DNA from 4 places in the Neorhizobium phenanthreniclasticum genome. Region 4 is predicted to be linked to each of the others. Evidence: predicted binding sites of a transcription regulator. Region 4 holds the regulator's gene; each other region holds the start of a gene.

What was found. Region 4 encodes PhoB, which activates phosphate uptake and scavenging genes when phosphate is short. Its sites were predicted from a motif close to TGTCATNNANCTGTCAT; they were not measured.
Region 1: a site for PhoB is predicted at 2,707-2,723, ahead of ABK249_RS08770 (DUF1045 domain-containing protein). Genes of this name have one in related genera too.
Region 2: a site for PhoB is predicted at 2,552-2,568, ahead of ABK249_RS25125 (NAD-glutamate dehydrogenase). Genes of this name have one in related genera too.
Region 3: a site for PhoB is predicted at 2,607-2,623, ahead of ppk2 (polyphosphate kinase 2). Genes of this name have one in related genera too.

Annotation. Positions count from the first base shown of each region.
Region 1 covers NZ_JBEAAL010000004.1:141,533-146,226, forward strand. The annotation lists gene ABK249_RS08755 (PAS domain-containing hybrid sensor histidine kinase/response regulator) at 1-644, shown strand, start outside; gene mnmC2 (tRNA (5-methylaminomethyl-2-thiouridine)(34)-methyltransferase MnmC2) at 738-1,478, opposite strand; gene ABK249_RS08765 (NAD(P)/FAD-dependent oxidoreductase) at 1,477-2,685, shown strand; gene ABK249_RS08770 (DUF1045 domain-containing protein) at 2,809-3,516, shown strand; gene ABK249_RS08775 (AraC family transcriptional regulator) at 3,564-4,421, shown strand; gene ABK249_RS08780 (AzlC family ABC transporter permease) at 4,689-4,694, shown strand, end outside.
Region 2 covers NZ_JBEAAL010000024.1:93,062-97,755, forward strand. The annotation lists gene ABK249_RS25125 (NAD-glutamate dehydrogenase) at 1-2,446, opposite strand, end outside; gene pdxY (pyridoxal kinase PdxY) at 2,620-3,489, shown strand; gene ABK249_RS25135 (carbonic anhydrase) at 3,556-4,230, shown strand; gene ABK249_RS25140 (lytic murein transglycosylase) at 4,234-4,694, opposite strand, start outside.
Region 3 covers NZ_JBEAAL010000003.1:133,398-138,091, reverse strand. The annotation lists gene ABK249_RS06780 (amino acid ABC transporter permease) at 1-417, shown strand, start outside; gene ABK249_RS06775 (phytanoyl-CoA dioxygenase family protein) at 598-1,410, opposite strand; gene ppk2 (polyphosphate kinase 2) at 1,649-2,563, opposite strand; gene ABK249_RS06765 (hypothetical protein) at 2,681-2,809, shown strand; gene leuC (3-isopropylmalate dehydratase large subunit) at 2,888-4,297, shown strand; gene ABK249_RS06755 (SixA phosphatase family protein) at 4,408-4,694, shown strand, end outside.
Region 4 covers NZ_JBEAAL010000009.1:33,669-38,362, forward strand. The annotation lists gene ABK249_RS14395 (FAD-dependent oxidoreductase) at 1-343, shown strand, start outside; gene arsK (arsenite efflux MFS transporter ArsK) at 340-1,575, shown strand; gene ABK249_RS14405 (winged helix-turn-helix domain-containing protein) at 1,661-2,350, opposite strand; gene phoB (phosphate regulon transcriptional regulator PhoB) at 2,364-3,050, opposite strand; gene phoU (phosphate signaling complex protein PhoU) at 3,093-3,806, opposite strand; gene pstB (phosphate ABC transporter ATP-binding protein PstB) at 3,849-4,640, opposite strand; gene pstA (phosphate ABC transporter permease PstA) at 4,676-4,694, opposite strand, start outside.

The DNA of each region.
Region 1 (4,694 bases), on a different contig from region 4:
ATCTGATGAAGCCGGCCCGCGCCAACCTCCTGCGCAGCACGATCATCGACGTGGTCCGCTCGATCCGCACCAAACGGCGGGCATTGGAGAATCTGCCGGTCTCCGCCCGGCCGAGGCCAGCCGCAGCCGTTGCGGCGGTCATGCAGACCTTACCGGCCGCTAGCGATCCCGCTTCGGTATCGGCATCCTCTTCGAAACCGGTGTTTGCCGAGGAGCCGGTTTCCACCTCGCCGGTGCACCCGGCCGCGACCCTCGACGTGCTGGTCGCCGAGGACAACGAGGTCAACCAGATCGTCTTCACACAGATCCTGCAGACGACCGGCTGGCTTTTCCAGATCGTCAAGAACGGAGCGGAAGCGGTGAACGCCTGGAAGGAGCATGATCCGGCGGTGATCCTCATGGACGTGTCCATGCCGGTCATGAACGGCCATCAGGCGACCCGGAAGATCCGTGAAATGGAACAGGAAACCGGCACCCATACTCCGATCATCGGGGTTACGGCGCATGCGCTCGAAAGCGACCGGGAACTCTGCCTGCAGGCGGGCATGGACGACTATCTTTCCAAGCCGATCAGCCCGGAAGCGCTGGAAGCCAAGATCCGCAACTGGCTTGGCGGAGCGGTAGTGACGTCGGTTTCGAACTGACGGATGCTCCGGAGCGTAGGGCAGCAAGCGGCACTTGTACGACCGGCCGCATAGGTGCTCCACCGCCGCCCGAGTTTGTAACCAGCTTCTCTGTTACCTCTTCCCGCACAGCATTTCGCGTTTTCCCGCAAAGCCCGGACGGCGTTCAACCGAAAAACCGGCTGCCTGAAGGTTGCGCCGTACGAAGCCTGCCGCGGCATAGGTGCCGAAAGTGCCGCCAGGCGCGGTCTTCTCATAGAGCGCCTGCATCAGTTCGGGTGACCACATGTCCGGATTGCGCGATGGCGCGAAACCGTCGAGGAACCAGGCATTGAAGCCGGGTTCGGCTCCGGTGACGCCTGCGAGTGCCGGGCCGCAGCTCACCGTCAGTCGCGTTTGACCAGCCATCTGGAGATCGACCTGGCCGGTCGGAGCGTCCGGCCAGGCGGCGGCGAGCGCCTGGCGCTCCGCATCGATCTCCGGCCAGCGGGAAAGCGCCCGATCGATCTCCTCGCGTTTCATCGGATAGAGCTCGAAGGACATGAAATGCAGTCGCGCGGCCGGGCCACGGAAGAGCTTCCATTGCCGCCAGGTCTCGCAGAAGTTCAAGCCGGTGCCGAAACCGAGCTCTCCGATCCGAAAGTCCCCGCATGGTGACTTTTCTTGCAACCAGCGCGCCGGCAGGCCGTTGCCGGCCAGGAAGACGTGACCGCATTCCTGTCTGCCGTCGGTGCGGCAATAAAAGTGATCGCCAAACTCCTTCGAATACGGCATATCGCCGTCGTGCCAGTCCAACGTCTGAGAGTCCAGCATCTGGCCGGCGGTAACAAGCATTTCGGGATCACGGTTGCTCATGGGACATGCGGATAATCCTGCCGGCTCAAGGGGTCAATCAAGTTTTGACGGTCAATCTCGCGATATTCCTCCCACCGCCGATCTCGTCATTCTCGGCGGTGGCATCATGGGCCTCTGGGCTGCCGTAAAGGCCGAACGGCTGGGTATCGAGACCGTGCTTGTCGATGCCGGCCGGTTGGGGCAGGGGGCGAGCGGCGGGCTGCTCGGTGCGCTGATGCCGCATATGCCGGATAAGTGGAACGACAAGAAACAGTACCAGTTCGACGCGCTGCTCTCCCTTGAAGACGAGATCGTCCGGATCGAGGCGGCGACCGGCATCCCCTGCGGCTATCGCCGTTGCGGCCGGCTGATCCCGCTGCCGAAACCGCATTTGCGGACGATCGCCCTTCGCCACTCGCAGGACGCAGAAGCCGCATGGCGTCATGGCGACCGCCGTTTCCACTGGCACGTCATCGACCGTCCACTGCAGGAAGGCTGGCCGGATGCCTCCTTCGCCGGGGCCGGCCTCGTCCACGACACGTTTGCGGCGCGCGTTTCGCCGCGCGGCCTGACCTCTGCGCTTGCTACCTTCCTGTATTCCGCAAGACATGTCCGGACTGTCGAGGGCGTCGGCGCGGAGATGATCGAGCCCGCGATGAGCAAAATTGTCTTTACGGGCGGCGAAAGCATCACCTTCGGCCATTGCATTGTTGCCGCTGGCCATCGGTCCTTCCCGCTCATCGAACCGATCTCGCCGCCGCTGCCACGTCCGATCGGCCAGCCGGTCAAGGGGCAGGCGGCGCTGCTTGCGGCTGATATCGACCCTGCGCTGCCGGTCATTTTCCTGAACGGCCTCTATGTCGTCGCCCATGAAGGCGGCCATGTTGCGGTCGGCAGCACCAGCGAAGATACGTTCGAGGACGCCTTTGCGACCGATGCGCTGCTCGACGATCTTATCGTCCGCGCCCGGGCGCTCGTACCGGCCTTGAAGGATGCGCCGGTGATTGAGCGCTGGGCGGGGCTGCGCCCCAAGGCGATCGACCGCGATCCGATGGTCGGGCCGCACCCCGACCATCCGAACGTGATTGCTCTCACAGGTGGTTTCAAGGTGAGCTTCGGGCTCGCTCATGAACTGGCGGAAGCGGCGCTCGACGCCGCGAGTTCCCGTGAAATGCGGGTTCCTGCGTCATTTACGCTCACCAGTCATCTCGAAATGGCTTCGCGTTAAACGCGAACTTTTCGTCGTCCTCGTCGTTAATCTGTCACGCAAATCACTTAACCCCTCCGCAGGGATTGTTGAGCAATGCGTAAAACAGCAGGGTCCGGGGAAGGAAGCACGAGAAGGTGATGCATGCGCTATGCCATTCATTTCACGCCCCCGGCTCATGATCCGCTGACGCTGGCCGCGGCACAGTGGCTCGGCCGCAACGCCTTCTCCGGCGAGGCCATGGAGCCGCCGGCGATCCGCGGTATCGGCATCCACGACATCGCCTTCAACACGGCGCTGCCACGCCGCTACGGTTTCCATGCAACGCTGAAAGCGCCGTTCCGGCTCGCTCCCGACATCACCGAACCGATGCTGCTGCGGCACCTGATGCGTTTTGCCGGCGCGCACAACCCGTTCGAACTCCCCGGGCTGGAGGTGGTGCGTCTCGGGAATTTCTTCGCCCTGGCGCCGGTGATCCCGTCCGAGGCTATGCGCTTCCTCGCCGCGTCCGTGGTACAGGAATTCGACGTCTTTCGCGCACCGCTTTCCGAAGCCGAGCTGGAGCGCAGCGATCCCGGCGATCTCTCCGCGCCGCAATTCGCCAACCTCCACCGTTGGGGCTCCCCCTACGTCATGGACGAGTTCCGCTTTCATATGACGCTCACCGGTCCGCTTTCAGCTGCCGACCTGCCGCGTTTCGAACGGGCGCTGCGCGACTATTTCGATCCCTACCTGAAGAGGCTGGTCGAGGTCGTCAATCTTGCACTTTTCATCGAGGAAGAGCCGGGTGCCCCTTTCCTGGTGCATTCGCTGCATCCGATGGGCCGGGTGAGTGCGCGCAAGATCGCCTGATCACTTTTGTTCAAGAAGCGGGCGGGCGGATCTGTTATATTTCTCCGATGGAGAATATCTCGCAGCAACAGGCCGCCGATTACATGCCGCTGGCGAAAGCGGAGACAACCCGCTTCTGGCGGGATAACCGTTTTGGCGGCATGGAATGCCTGAGCGCGACGTTCCTGACCCATGAATTCGCCCCACATGCGCATGATACTTTCAGCATAGGCGCGATCGAGAAAGGCACGCAGATCGCCACCATCGGCGGCACGCGCGAAGCCTCGGGGCCTGGCGACCTCTATCTCATCAATCCCGGCGAGATCCATGACGGCGCACCGAAGGACGGTGGCTATCGCTACCGGATGATCTATCCGGACATGTCGCTTTTCCGTGAAATCCTGGAGGACGTTACGGGAAAACCCTTCAATGGCACGCCCGCCTTCGGCAAGCAGATCCTGCATGATCAAGCGCTGGCAGACGCTTTCCATGAAGCACATCGCACACTGGAGGAGGGGGCTGGCGCGCTGGAGACGAGCCAACCCATGTTCATCGTGCTCGATGCCATGTTCCGCCGGCACGGCAGCTCGATCATCGTCCCGACCGATACATCCGAACGGTCCGCCGTACACCAGGCCCGCGACTATCTGGTGGAACACTATGCGACCGATATCGGCCTCGAAGAGCTTGCCGCCGTCGCAGGCCTCAGCCGCGCGCACCTGATCCGGGCCTTCCGCAAGGAGTTCCATATCACCCCGCATTCCTTTTTGACTGACATCCGCATCCGCGAGGCGCGCAAGCGCTTGCAGGAAGGCGGGCAGCCAGCCGAGATCGCGCTCGAATGCGGTTTCGCCGACCAGGCCCATTTCACCCGGCATTTCAAGGCACGCACGGGTTTGACTCCGGGGCAATATCGCGCTCGCTAACGATGGCCACCACTCGGTCGCTGAAGCCTTCCACCTGGCATCACTTTTGTTCAAGACGTTGGATATCAGGCGTCTTATGCATGCCCCTCACCCTAGCCCTCTCCCCGCAGGCGGGGAGAGGGAACTGGGAGCTTGCGGCTTGCGTCCTTCTCCCCGTCTAACGGGGAGAAGGTGCCGGCAGGCAGATGAGGGGCAAGAGCATCTGCATGAGATCAAAGGTTCTTCGGCGTGAATGAGAATACAAGACTGCAAAACTTTCTCGGCGGCATGCGG
Region 2 (4,694 bases), on a different contig from region 4:
GCGCCTTCACGAGGCCGAGAATTTCGGTGCGATAGTCCTCGCCGCGGTCGGACCATCGGATGCCGCCGCGCGCCACCTTGCCGAAGCGCAGGTGCACGCCCTCCACTTCCGTTCCGTAGACGAAGATTTCCCGGAAGGGGCGCGGTTCCGGCAGGCCGTCGAGCAGTTTCGGATCGAGCTTGAAGGCCAGCATCCTCTTTGGCGAGCCGTCGATCTCACGCTGGAAGTAGTTGGTGCGCAGCGTCGCATCGACCGCATTGACATACCGGCGGAATGTCCGGTCCTCGTCCAGGTTGGGCACGCTGGAAAGCGCCTCCTCGATCTCCGCATGGATATCCGCGAGCTTCTTGGCGCGGGTCTTCTCGGCAATTTTCGGATCGAAGCCGTCGCGGAAAAGGCGGAAGATGGCGGCAGCGATCGCCGGATATCTGGTGAGCGTATCGGCGATATAGGTCTGCGAGTAGACGATGCCGGCCTGACGCAGATATCTGGCGTAGGCGCGCAAGACCGTGACTTCGCGGGCTGAAAGACCGGCGAGCAGGACGAGCCGATTGAAGCCATCGTTATCGATCAGGCCGCCGAAGGCGGACAGGAATGCCTCCTCGAGCAGCGGCCCCTCGCGGGAAAGATCGACCGCGCGGGCGTTATTGAGCTGCAATTCCATGTCGTGCAGCACGACGAGCTTGCTTTCCGGCCCGACATGGATTTCGAACGTCTGCTCGCTGACCACATGGAATCCGAGGTTTTCCAGCAAAGGCACTCGGCGGGAGAGCGACAAGTGCTGATCCTTGTGGAAGATCTTCAGGGAGACGGTGTTTGCGACCTCGTCCGGGCGGCGGTAGAAGGCGATGCGGATCGTCTCGCCGGCAGCGCATGCTGCGATATCGGGCAGGTCGGCAAAGGTTTCCTCGGGCGTAAAGGTCTCCTGGAAGGCCTGAGTGACGGAAAGGCGCGGGCCTTCCTTTGCCAGCATGGCGAAACGTTCTTCCCAGGGCGTGGCAATCAGGCGGATCGCCTCTTCCAGCTTCACCTGGGCGATTCGTGGCGTCTTGCCGCCGCGCCGGCCGATGATGACATGGACGCGCGCGACCCCGCCCTCCGGGAAGGCCGGATAATAGGCGGAGACGTGGCCGTCATAGACACTGGCGAGGTAATCGCTCACCTTCTCGCGGACCAGCGAGTTGTAGTCCTCGCGTGGCACATAGACGATCACCGAGACGAAACGGTCGAAATGATCGATGCGCGGCAGTATCCGGACACGGGGGCGCTCGCTCAGTTCCATGATCTGCTCGCAAAACCTCGCAAGCAGGTCCGGATCGATCTGGAAAAGGTCGTCGCGGGGATAGGATTCCAGCGTGTTTTCCAGCATGCGGCCGGAATGGCTGTCGGGGTCGAAGCCGAAATGCTCCTCGATCCGGGCCGCCTTGGCGCGCAGAAGCGGGATTTCGCGAACGGAGTGAGTGTAGGCAGTCGCCGTGAAAAGACCGACGATGCGCAATTCGCCGACGACCTCGCCTTTTTCATCGAAGCGCTTGACGCCGACATAGTCCATATAGGCTCGTCGGTGGACGACCGATTTCACATTCGCCTTGGTGACGATGAGGAAATCCGGTCCGTCGAGGAATTCCAGGATTTCCGGCGTTGTCATCACCGCGTCCTTGCCCTGGCGCAGCACGAGAACGTCCGGATCGGAAAGGATGCCCAAGCCGCGGCCCTTGCCGCGTTCGAGCTTCGCTTCCGGGCCCTTGCCAGAATAGACGTATTCACGCATGCCGAGGAAGGTGAAATTGTCGTCGCGTAGCCAGTCAAGGAAGGCGAGCGCCTCCTCCCGATCAGATTTTTTACGGCTCGCGGAATTGTTGAGCTGCTTTGCTGCCCCCTCCAGCACCTCCAACATGGAGGCCCAATCGGTGATCGCCAGATGCACTTGGTCGAGGATGTGGCGGATACGCTCGGTGAGCGCCGTCGCCTGCTCCCGGTTCAGCGGCGCAATGTGGATCTGGATGAGGCTCACATGATGAGCCGGATTCCCGGGCTGCTCGGTGGAACGCAGAACCGGTTCTTTTCCCGGCTCCAAATTGAGGATCGGGTGGACCGCCATGAAGAGGTCACGATGGGTCGCGGTCACCTCGCCCATGATCGAATCGAAGAGGAAGGGCATGTTCCGGTCAACGACGGTCAGCACCGAAACCGGCACGCCGTTCGGCTCAACGCCGGATAAGGTCTCCACCGTGATATCCGCCCGGATCCGCGTCCAGGCCTGCAACCGTTCGGCCGCATGTCTCGCCGAGCGGGCCAGCATTTCGGGCGTATAGTTCTCAAGATCGTCATTGCTGGCCCGGCCAAATAGTATGAACGGATCGAGATGCGGTCCCTTGCTTTCAGCGGCGATTTTGCGTGCGCTTTCGATCTGCTTTTCCCGCTTCGGATTCTGCCTGGCGGCCATGCCCCTCTCCCCTTTTCCGTTCAAAGATCGAATAAATTCATCTCATGTCATCATGCGGCAACGTGGCCGATCCATGTCAGTGCGCAACAGACCTTCTATTCTTCCGTGAAGCCTTGTTGACATAACCGGCCGAAGAAACCATCAACAGGGCCTCGAAGCGGGAAATCAGACCCATGGATACCAGCAATGCCGTCATCGTCATCTCCAGCCATGTCGTGCGGGGCTCGGTCGGCAACAGAGCCGCTGTCTTCGCATTGGAAATCCTCGGGTTTCCCGTTTGGGCCATGCCGACCATCGTCCTTCCCTGGCATCCGGGTCACGGGCCTTCCACGCGGCTGACCTTTCCCGAATCAGACTTCGACAAGGCTATAGGCGATCTCATCCGCGCGCCATGGCTCGGCGAGGTGAAGGCGGTGCTGACCGGCTATTTCGGCAATGCGGCCCAGCCGCGCTCGGTTGCGCGGCTCATCCGCGCGCTGAAGGAGAGAAATCCCGACCTTCTCTATGTCTGCGATCCAGTCATGGGTGATCTCGGCGGACTCTATATCCCGCAGCCGACAGCGGAAGCGATCCGCGACGAGCTCATCCCGCTCGCGACAATCGCGACCCCGAACCGCTATGAGCTGGCCTGGCTTTCCGGTGCGCCGCTCGAAACCAACAACGCGATCATGGACGCGGCAGTCGCGCTCGGGCCGCCTCGCATCCTGGTGACGTCGGCCGTGCCGATGATGGCGGGCGGGACGGGAAACCTCTATCTCACCGGAAAACACGCACTGCTTGCCGAGCACCGGCTGATCGACAATCCGCCGAACGGTCTCGGTGATCTCATGAGCGCACTTTTCTTGGGGCGAATCCTTGCAGGTATGGATGAGGAAAAAGCGCTGCAGCTTGCCACCGCCAGCGTTTTCGAGATTCTCGCTCGCACGGCCAAGCGCGGCGGCGACGAGCTGACGCTCGAAACGGATGCGTCGAGCCTTTCCGCGCCCATGGCCATGGTGCAAATGCGCCGGCTCGTGCATCCGTTGCAACGGGTGAAGCGATAAGCGGCCCGTCTCGCAATTGCAGAATGGCCGTTGATCTTCGGCGAGCGGCACGATAATCCTTGGTACATGACGGACTTTCCAGACAGACTTCTGGCGGGCTATCGCAACTTCATGAACGGGCGCTATAGCGACGAACGCGATCGCTACCGGGCATTGGCGGAGACCGGGCAGAAACCTCACACCCTTGTCATCGCCTGTTGCGATTCACGTTCTGCTCCGGAGACCATCTTCGACTGTGGTCCCGGCGAGCTCTTCGTCGTGCGCAATGTCGCCAACATGGTGCCGCCCTACGAGCCGGATAGCCAGTTTCATGCCACTTCGGCCGCGCTGGAATATGCGGTTCAAGTCCTGAAGATCCGCAATATCGTTGTCATGGGCCATGGCCGTTGCGGCGGCATTCAGGCGGCGCTGGATCCCTCCACGGAACCGCTGTCGCCGGGCGATTTCATCGGCAGATGGATGAGCCTCGTGCGGCCCGCGGCTGAACAGATCCAGAATAACGCGTTCATGACGCCGGCCGAACGCCAGACGGCGCTGGAACGGGTCTCCATCCGTAATTCCATCGCCAATCTGCAGACATTTCCTTTCGTGAAGAATCGCGGAGAAGAAGGCGGACTCAGCATTCATGGTGCCTGGTTCGATATTTCCACCGGGGAACTCTGGGTGATGAACAGTAAGGGCGATTTTGTCCGCCCCGATCTCGACGAACCGCCGATCGAGGCCGAGCAAGCCTCGGCCTGAATCTCAGCGGGAACTCGTCTGCAGGCCGTCGATCTGGCCGCCGATATGGGCGATCGCCCGCTGATAGACCGAGGCGGCATTCCAGCCCTGGATGGCGGCGAAATTCGGTTCCCCCGGTTGGTATCCGGCACCGGCCCTCCAGCCATGACCGCGCAGGAAGTTGGCGGTCGAGGCAAGCGCGTCGGCGCGCGAGCGGACCATGTCGATATGGCCGTCGCCGTCACCGTCGGTGCCGTAACGGACGACGTTCAACGGCAGGAACTGGGTCTGCCCGATTTCTCCATGAGCGGCGCCGCGGGCAGAAATGCTCAGATCGCCGCGGGCGACGAGTTGGAGAGCGGCATAAAGCTGCTCAGTAAAATAGGCAGAGCGGCGGCAGTCATAGGCGAGCGTGGCGACCGCCGACAGCGTGTGCTGGTTGCCCATGAAGCTGCCAAAACCCGTTTCCATGCCCCAGATGGCGA
Region 3 (4,694 bases), on a different contig from region 4:
CGCGACGTTTCGCTGCTGTGGCGGGCGGTGATTGCCCTGACGATCGGCTATGCCGCCTTCATTGCCGAGATTTTTCGCGCCGGCTTTCAATCGGTGAATGAAGGGCAGATCGAGGCGGCCAAGGCGCTTGGTCTCACGCGCTTCCAGCGCTTCCGCTTGATTGTCTTTCCGCAGGCGATGCGGGTGATCTTCCCTCCGCTTTCCAACGATTTCGTCTCGATGGTCAAGGATTCATCGCTCGTCTCGGTGCTTGGCGTCGCCGACATCACCCAGATGGCCAAGGTTTATGCGGCCGGTTCCTTCCGCTTCTTCGAGACCTATTCCATCGTCACCTATATCTACCTCATCCTGACGATCGGCCTGTCGCTCATGCTGCGCAGCATCGAGGGTCGGATGCGCAGACGGACAGAGCGGTGAAGGCGCGAAGACTGCAAACTATATTCCGTCATGCCCGGGCCCGTCCCGAGCATCTGCAACCATTTTATCCCGTGAGGTGCAGCAGATCCTCGGCACGAGGCCGAGGATGACGTCGAGGGCGGAGCAGCGTTTGTCAAACAAAGCCTAGGCGGCGGCCCGGAGGCCGCCTCACGTTCCATCTCAAGCTCTTCCGAGCGCCAAACGCAGCGAGATTTCGACGGGCGAGTAGCCGCCATTCTCACGCTCCAATCGATATTGCTCCGCAAGACCGAGCGGCGGTTGCGCCATGAAACGCGGCTCCGTGCCGCGATGCTTCTGCGCCGCATGGATGAGCAAGGGGTGGCAAAGATAGACGGTACCGGCCTCCCCGGTCGCCAGCACCTCCGGGCGGCCGGTGCCGACATGCTCCAGCCTCATCGGCGGCATGCCCGCTTCGCCAGCCGGTTCGAGCAGCCGCGCCATGTCCATGTGCGAACCCGGCCGGATGCGGGTCGGTGCATCGTTCTCCCCGACATCGGAGAACAGGAAGAGCATCAGCAGCGCCCGATCGCGCGAGGTATAGTTCGCCCGCCAGTTGGAAAAGTCATGCTGTTCGCTCGGGTTCGACAGGAGCCCGGGGAAGCTGAGGTCGATATGCCATCCGTCGTCGCCGGCACTGTCCGGATGCGGAAAGCGCACCGGGAAACTGCCGAGCCCTTTGCGCGCCAGCCAGCGGCCCTTGCCGACGAGCTGGTCGAAAGCCTGATGGAGAACCGCTGTGCTGGCAGCGATCTCGAACGGTCCGCCGCCATAGCCGGGTAGCCGGACGACGGGCAGCGTCCAGGTTTTCGGATCGTCACGATCGAAAGGAATGTCGCGCCACATGATGTTGCGAGCTTCCGCAGCGATCTCTTTGGAAAAGGCATCGTCGATCCGCACGAAGCCGTCACGGATGAAGGCAGTGATCTCGGCAGCAGACAGCGCCCGCGCCTGGGCAGGATGATGATCGGTCATGTTAAAAACTCTCAGCTGATGCTCCGCTTCATCGGCACGCACGATGCTCGGGACGGAGCGTTTCGGTCATGAACCATCGCCGGCCCGAAGGGTCGCGGCTTGGCTCGTGTTCTTCATGGCCTGCAGCTCAGGCGGCTATGAAGAAGACCGAAGCGATATGGCGAGTGTTCATCATCATGATCGGACCAAGGTAAAGTCCGCGCTCCGCAGCGTCAACGGCCGCGAGGCGCGATCTACATCAATAGACTTCCGGAACGTACATGTCCGGCGGCACCGGATGGCGGATATAGTCCGGATGGCGGACGCGTTCGGGAAGCATGACCGTCTCTTTCGGCGCCGTCTCGTAAGGAACCTGCGCAAGAAGGTGGGCAATCATGTTGAGCCGCGCCCTCTTCTTGTCGACGGCCTGCACGACCCACCATGGCGCTTCCGGAATGTGGGTGCGCTCCATCATCTCCTCCTTGGCCTTGGTATATTCCTCCCAGTGAACGCGGCTTTCGAGGTCCATCGGGGAGAGCTTCCACTGCTTCAGCGGATCGTGGATGCGCATCTTGAAGCGGAATTCCTGCTCCTCATCGGTGATCGAGAACCAGTATTTCACGAGAATGATGCCGGAGCGGACAAGCATGCGCTCGAATTCCGGCACAGAGCGGAAGAATTCCTCCAGCTCGTCCGGCGTGCAGAAGCCCATGACCCGCTCGACGCCGGCGCGGTTATACCAGGAGCGGTCGAACATCACCATTTCGCCGGCCGTCGGCAGGTGCGGCACATAGCGCTGGAAATACCACTGGTTCTGCTCGCGCTCGGTCGGGGCCGGGAGCGCTACGACGCGGCAGACGCGCGGATTGAGGCGCTGGGTGACGCGTTTGATCGCCCCGCCCTTGCCGGCGGAATCGCGGCCCTCGAAGATCACCACCATCTTCAGCTTCTTGTACTGGACCCAATCCTGCAGGCGGACAAGCTCATGCTGGAGACGGAAGAGCTCGCGGAAATAGATCCTGCGGTCCAGCGTCTGCTCGGCGGGGCCTGACATGCCCTCGACGACCAGCTCATCAAGCTGATCTTCCTCCATCTGCATTTCCAGCTCTTCATCGAAGCTGTCGGCAATCTCTTCCTTGATGCGGCTGAGCTGTTCGTGAATGGGTTCGGACATTGAGCATCCCTCTGTTTTGGAAGCCCAGATCAAGCACGTTTCGGCGAAAACTTTATGACAGCGATGCGACAGGTCGTCCGCAACGCAATCCCGTTGCCGATTTCGTTGGAAACTGATATGGAAGCCGCTATGGGATCGAAATTCGGATGCCTCGCGAACCAGTTCATCGTGCTGCAGGACCACAAACGCCTGCCGGCACGCTTCTTCGCGCGCGTTTCCGGGGCGCTTTGCGACCGACTTAGCTGATCTTTCTCAGCTTGAAGGCAGCCTGCGGCTGCCACACCCACATCCCTCGTTCCATTCAGCTTTACGGACAGCACAGCCATGAGCGCACCCCGCACCCTTTACGACAAGATCTGGGACGACCACGTCGTCTCCGAAGACGAAAACGGCACCTGTCTTCTCTACATCGACCGTCACCTCGTGCACGAAGTGACGTCGCCGCAGGCTTTCGAAGGCCTGCGCATGGCCGGCCGCAAGGTCCGCGCGCCTGAAAAGACCCTCGCGGTCGTCGACCACAACGTGCCGACCACCGCGGACCGCCACGAAGGCATCAAGAATGAAGAAAGCCGCATCCAGGTGGAGGCGCTCGCCCAGAACGCCAAGGATTTCGGCGTCGAGTATTATTCCGAAAAGGACGTCCGCCAGGGCATCGTCCATATCGTCGGCCCTGAACAGGGTTTCACCTTGCCCGGCATGACGATCGTCTGCGGTGACAGCCACACTTCGACGCATGGTGCTTTCGGCGCGCTGGCGCACGGTATCGGCACCTCCGAAGTCGAGCATGTGCTCGCTACCCAGACGCTGGTGCAGAAGAAGGCGAAGAACATGCTGGTGCGCGTCGACGGCCAGCTTCCGCCGGGCGTCACCGCCAAGGACGTCATCCTCGCCATCATCGGCGAGATCGGCACTGCCGGCGGCACCGGCCACGTCATCGAATTCGCCGGCGAAGCGATCCGCTCGCTCTCCATGGAAGGCCGCATGACGGTCTGCAACATGACGATCGAAGGCGGCGCCCGTGCCGGCCTGATCGCGCCGGATGAAACGACCTTCGCCTATATCAAGGACAAGCCCCGCGCCCCGAAGGGAAAGGCCTGGGACATGGCCCTCGACTACTGGAAGACGCTGAAGACGGATGAAGGCGCGCATTTCGACAAGGTCGTCGTTCTCGATGCCGCCAACCTGCCGCCAATCGTCTCCTGGGGCTCCTCCCCCGAAGACGTCGTCTCGGTTCAAGGCGTGGTGCCGAACCCGGACGACATCCGGGACGAGACGAAGCGTACCTCCAAGTGGCGTGCGCTCGACTACATGGGCCTGAAGCCCGGTACCAAGATCACCGATATCGCGGTCGATCGCGTCTTCATCGGCTCCTGCACCAACGGCCGCATCGAGGACCTGCGCGCCGCGGCGAAGGTCGTCGAAGGCAGGAAGGTGGCCTCCACGGTCAATGCCATGATCGTCCCGGGCTCGGGCATCGTCAAGGAACAGGCGGAAGCCGAAGGCCTCGACAAGATCTTCAAGGAAGCCGGTTTCGAATGGCGTGAGCCGGGCTGCTCCATGTGCCTTGCCATGAACGACGACCGTCTGAAGCCAGGCGAACGCTGCGCCTCCACCTCGAACCGCAATTTCGAGGGCCGCCAGGGCTACAAGGGCCGCACCCATCTCGTCTCGCCGGCCATGGCCGCCGCAGCCGCGATCGCCGGCCACTTCGTCGATATCCGCGAGTGGAAGTAATCATTCGCCGCATGAGGTCAGACGCATGCCGCCCGTTCCGCGGGCGGCATTTTTGTTGATGCTGGCCTGAAAGGCAGACAAGCGCCCGCTTTGCCCTCATAATGGCCACCATGTCCAAGCGACCGCAAAAACAGTCGAATGAAACGGACCGCAGGCTGATCTTCCTGCGGCATGCGAAATCGGCATGGCCGGAAGGCGTGACGGACAAGGAACGGCCTCTCGCGACGCGCGGCAGCAAAGCGGCTTCGCTGATGGGCGACTATATGGCCCGCGAGGGACTCGTCCCTGATCTTGCCCTCATATCCACGGCGCGGCGGACAGAGGAGACGTGGGCGCTGGTTCGCGAGAAGTTGCCCAGGGACGTGGAAGCGCGCAATTTCGCCGGACTCTATGCCGC
Region 4 (4,694 bases):
GGAACCCGGCTTCTTCATCGTCGGTTCGAAATCCTATGGGCGCGCGCCGACATTTCTCATGGCAACGGGGTACGAGCAGGTCCGCTCGGCCGTGGCGGAACTCGCAGGCGACAGCAACGCCGCCCGCGAGGTGCATCTCGTTCTCCCGGAAACCGGTGTCTGCAGCGTAACCAATCCAGTGCTCGCAGAGGCAGCGTCCGGTGGCTGCTGCGGTGGTCCTGCTCTTTCTGAAGTCGACGCGTGCTGCATCGCCGACATGAAGGCCAAGACTGATGGCAAAGCTGGTTGTGGCTGTGGTACATCCACTGCGGTGGAACGGAACGATGTGGAACCTGCAGAATGACCGAGCGGAAAGCTCCCGCGCGCCTGATCTGGGCGCTCGGCGCAACACAGATCATCGGCTACGGTACCCTTTATTATTCCTTCAGCATCCTCGCGCCGGACATGGCACGAGACTTCTCCATCCAACAAGACAGGCTTTTCGGGCTGCTATCGGTGGCGCTGCTGGTTGGCGGACTGTTCGCACCGAGAGCGGGAAACTGGGCGGACCGGTTCGGAGCCGGCCGGCTCATGGTCCCCGGTTCGCTTGCTGCCGCCATCTCGCTTGGCTGCGCGGCCGCATCGCCGAATGCGACGACGTTCGGTATTTCACTCGTCGCAATGGAGATCGCCTCCAGCTTCGTTCTCTACAGCACGGCATTTGCAGCGATCGTGCAGGTTGGAGGCAGCAAGCCACAGCGCAGCATAACCCATCTGACGCTGATCGCGGGATTCGCATCAACGCTCTTCTGGCCGCTCACGGCAACACTGCATGACTATCTCGGCTGGCGTGAGATCTACCTCGTCTTCGCGATCCTGAATATCGCCGTGTGCCTTCCGATCCATTGGTGGGTCGGGAGACTGCCCCGCGACGTGCCCGAACCACGGGCATCAGTAAATCAATCCGGAGCGATGGCCGTTCAGCCTGAAGCCGGCCCCGCGTTCAGTGGCGTCTTTATTCTGATGCTTGCGGGCTTTGCCCTGGAAGGATTCGTGCTGGCCTCCGTGCTGGTCCACATGGTTCCGCTGCTGACAGCACTTGGGCTTGGCACGGCAGGCCTCATGGTCTCCACCCTCTTCGGTCCCTCGCAGGTCGCCAGCCGCCTCCTGAACATGATCTTCGGAGGGCGCTTGTCACAGACGGTGCTCGCCGTGATCTCCGCGGGATTGCTCGCCGTCGCCCTTATCGTCCTGATGGCGACAAGTCCGTGGCTCCCCGGTCTCATCGCATTCGCGATCCTGTTCGGTCTGGGATCGGGGCTCGCAAGCATCGTCGGGGGAACGCTTCCACTGGAGCTTTTCGGAAGGCACGGTTATGGCGCACGGCTCGGCTGGGTGACCGCCGCACGCCAGTTTTCCTCAGCACTTGCCCCCTTTGCGTTCGCTGTCATGCTGGGAACTTGGGGGGTCGGCCAGGCAGTATCGATCAGCATTCTGGGAGGCGCGGCGGCCGTCGGCCTGTTCGGAGCGATCGCCTTCGCCCGCTACAGAGCAACAAGACCAGCAGCTGGACCTTTCGGTGGTTCGCAGGCCTGACAAGACACGACAAACAGGAGATGCAGGCCCCTCGGCGAAGCCCTAAAGAAAAGCAGCATAGGCCTTCCAACGATCGCGAGAAAATTCAGACGTCGCCGAGGGCGTAGCCCGCTCCGCGGACGGTCCGGATCACCTGGTCAGCCTTGCCCAGGCTGATGCCCTTCCGGAGGCGACCGATGTGCACGTCGACGGCGCGCTCGTCCACGGTTGCACCATCACCCCAGAGCGACCTTTTCAGCTCCGTCCGCGAATAGACCCGTCCCGGATACCGCATCAGGAACTCGAGAAGCCGGAACTCGGTGGGGCCGAGCCTGACTTCCTTCTTCTGCCTGTGGACCCTGTGTGCTTCGCGGTCGAGGGTCAGGTCTCCGACCCTGATCATATGGCTCAGAAGATTCGGATGCATGCGGCGAAGAAGGTTCTTCACCCTTATGGCAAGCTCGACGGAGGGGAATGGCTCTACGAGGCAGTCATCCGCGCCGGCAGCGAGACCCGTCAGCCTGTCGCTCTCGCTTTCCGCCGGAACAAGCAGGACCACGGGCACCCGCATCGTTGCTGGTTCGGTACGAAGTCTTCGGCAGATCTCGATGCCATTCAGCCCCGGAAGGGACGAACTCAGCACCAGTACATCGGGAAGGCTCGAAACCAACCGCTCCATCAGCTCGGAGCCCGCCGAAAGCAGCGTCACGTCGAAACCTTCATCGACAAGGGAGAACCGCAGCACTTCGCGCAGCGTTTCATCGCCATCGATCACCACGACAACTCGCGCTCCCATCGCGGTGCTCTCCCTAGTGTCCTTCCATCGAGTATCCGGCGCCGCGGACGGTGCGGATGACATCCTGCATGTTGGAGAAGTTGAGCGCCTTCCTGAGGCGTCCGACATGCACGTCGACGGTGCGCTCGTCCACATAGATGTCGTGGCCCCACACCCCGTCGAGAAGCTGCGAGCGCGAGAAGACCCGGCCGGGCGCGGCCATCAGGAATTCCAGAAGCCGGAACTCCGTCGGGCCGAGCCGCACTTCGCGGCTCTTGCGATGCACCCTGTGCGTCTCCCGGTCCAGCTCGATGTCGCCGCAGCGCAGGACGCTCGACAGCACTTCCGGACGCGCGCGCCGCAGCATCGCCTTCACTCGCGCCATCAGTTCCGGCGTCGAGAACGGCTTTACGACATAGTCATCGGCGCCGGTCGCAAGCCCGCGGACCCGTTCGCTCTCCTCGCCGCGCGCCGTCAGCATGATGATCGGCAGTCGCTCCGTCTCCGGCCGCATCCTCAGCCGCCGGCAGAGTTCGATGCCGGAAACACCGGGCAACATCCAGTCGAGGATCAGAAGATCCGGCGTGCGTTCCTGAAGCCTGATCTCGGCTTCATCCCCGCGCAGAATCGTCTCCACCTCATAACCTTCCGCTTCAAGGTTGTAGCGAAGAAGCACGCTCAGCGCCTCCTCATCCTCCACGACCGCGATCTTCGGCTGCATTCCGTCTTAGCTCCGTCACCATTCCATCGTCATTCGGCGCCATTATTCCGTGATCGCGCCGAGCGTGTTCGACGTATCGTCCTTCGGACGCTCGCCTTCCGGCTGGGCGCCGGTCGTCATGTAGTAGATCGTCTCGGCGATGTTGGTGGCGTGGTCGCCGATACGCTCGATGTTCTTGGCACAGAACAGAAGATGCGTGCAGGTGGTGATGTTGCGCGGATCTTCCATCATGTAGGTCAAAAGCTCGCGGAACAGGGACGTGTACATCGCGTCGATTTCCTCGTCGCGGATGCGGATCGCCTCCGCCTTCTCGGCCGAACGGCTAGAATAGACGTCCAGCACTTCCTTCAGCTGCGTCAGCGCCAGGTCCGACAGGTGCTCGATGCCGCGCGCGAGCTTGCGCGGCACACCGGTGCCCTGCACCGCGATCACCCGCTTGGCAGTGTTCTTGCCGAGGTCGCCGACCCGCTCCAGATCGGAGGCGATGCGCAGCGATCCGACGATGTCGCGCAGGTCGCCCGCAACCGGCTGGCGGCGGGCGATCGTCACGATCGCCTTGTCGCCGATATCGCGCTCGGCATGGTCGAGGATCACGTCGTCGGAGATCACCTTCTGGGCAAGGGCGGCATCGGAATTGACCAGTGCCCGCACTGCATCCGCGCACATCTGCTCCGCAAGCCCGCCCATCTCCGAAATCCGGCGGCTCAGATATTTCAGTTCGTCGTCATAGGCAGACAGGATATGTGTCGAAGACATGGTCTTATCCTCAGATTGTCAGAAAGGGCCCGCAACCGGCGATCAGCCGAAGCGGCCCATGATGTAGTCCTGCGTACGCTGGTCATCCGGATTGGTGAACATCTTGTCGGTATCGTTCTCCTCAACCAGGTTTCCGAGATGGAACATGGCAGTGCGTTGCGATACGCGGGCCGCCTGCTGCATCGAGTGCGTCACGATGACGATCGTGAAGTTTTCGCGCAGTTCGTGGATCAGCTCCTCGACCTTGGCGGTGGCGATCGGATCGAGCGCCGAACAGGGTTCGTCCATCAGGATCACTTCCGGGCTGACGGCAACGGCGCGCGCAATGCACAGGCGCTGCTGCTGACCGCCGGAAAGGCCCGTACCTGGGCTGTCGAGACGATCCTTCACCTCGCCCCACAGTCCTGCCTTCTGCAGGGCCGAAGACACGATATCGTCCAGCTCCGACTTCTTTCGCGCCAGACCATGAATGCGCGGGCCATAGGCGACGTTCTCGTAGATCGACTTCGGGAAAGGGTTCGGCTTCTGGAACACCATGCCGACCTTGGCGCGCAGCTGAACCGGGTCCACCTTGGGATCGTAAATGTTCTCCGAGTCGATCGATATGTTGCCCTCGACACGGCAGTTGGCGATCGTGTCATTCATCCGGTTGATGCAACGCAGGAACGTCGATTTGCCGCAGCCCGACGGACCGATGAAGGCTGTCACGGACCGAGGGCGGATATCGATATTGACATCCTTGATGGCGTGCTTTTCGCCGTAATAAACCTGCACGTTACGGGCGGAAATCTTCGGTTCATTCATGAGTGGAGCTTTCGTCGGCGTCGTCGTCATCGTCGTTGAGATATTATTCATCATTACACACCCCTTTACCAACGGCGCTCGAAG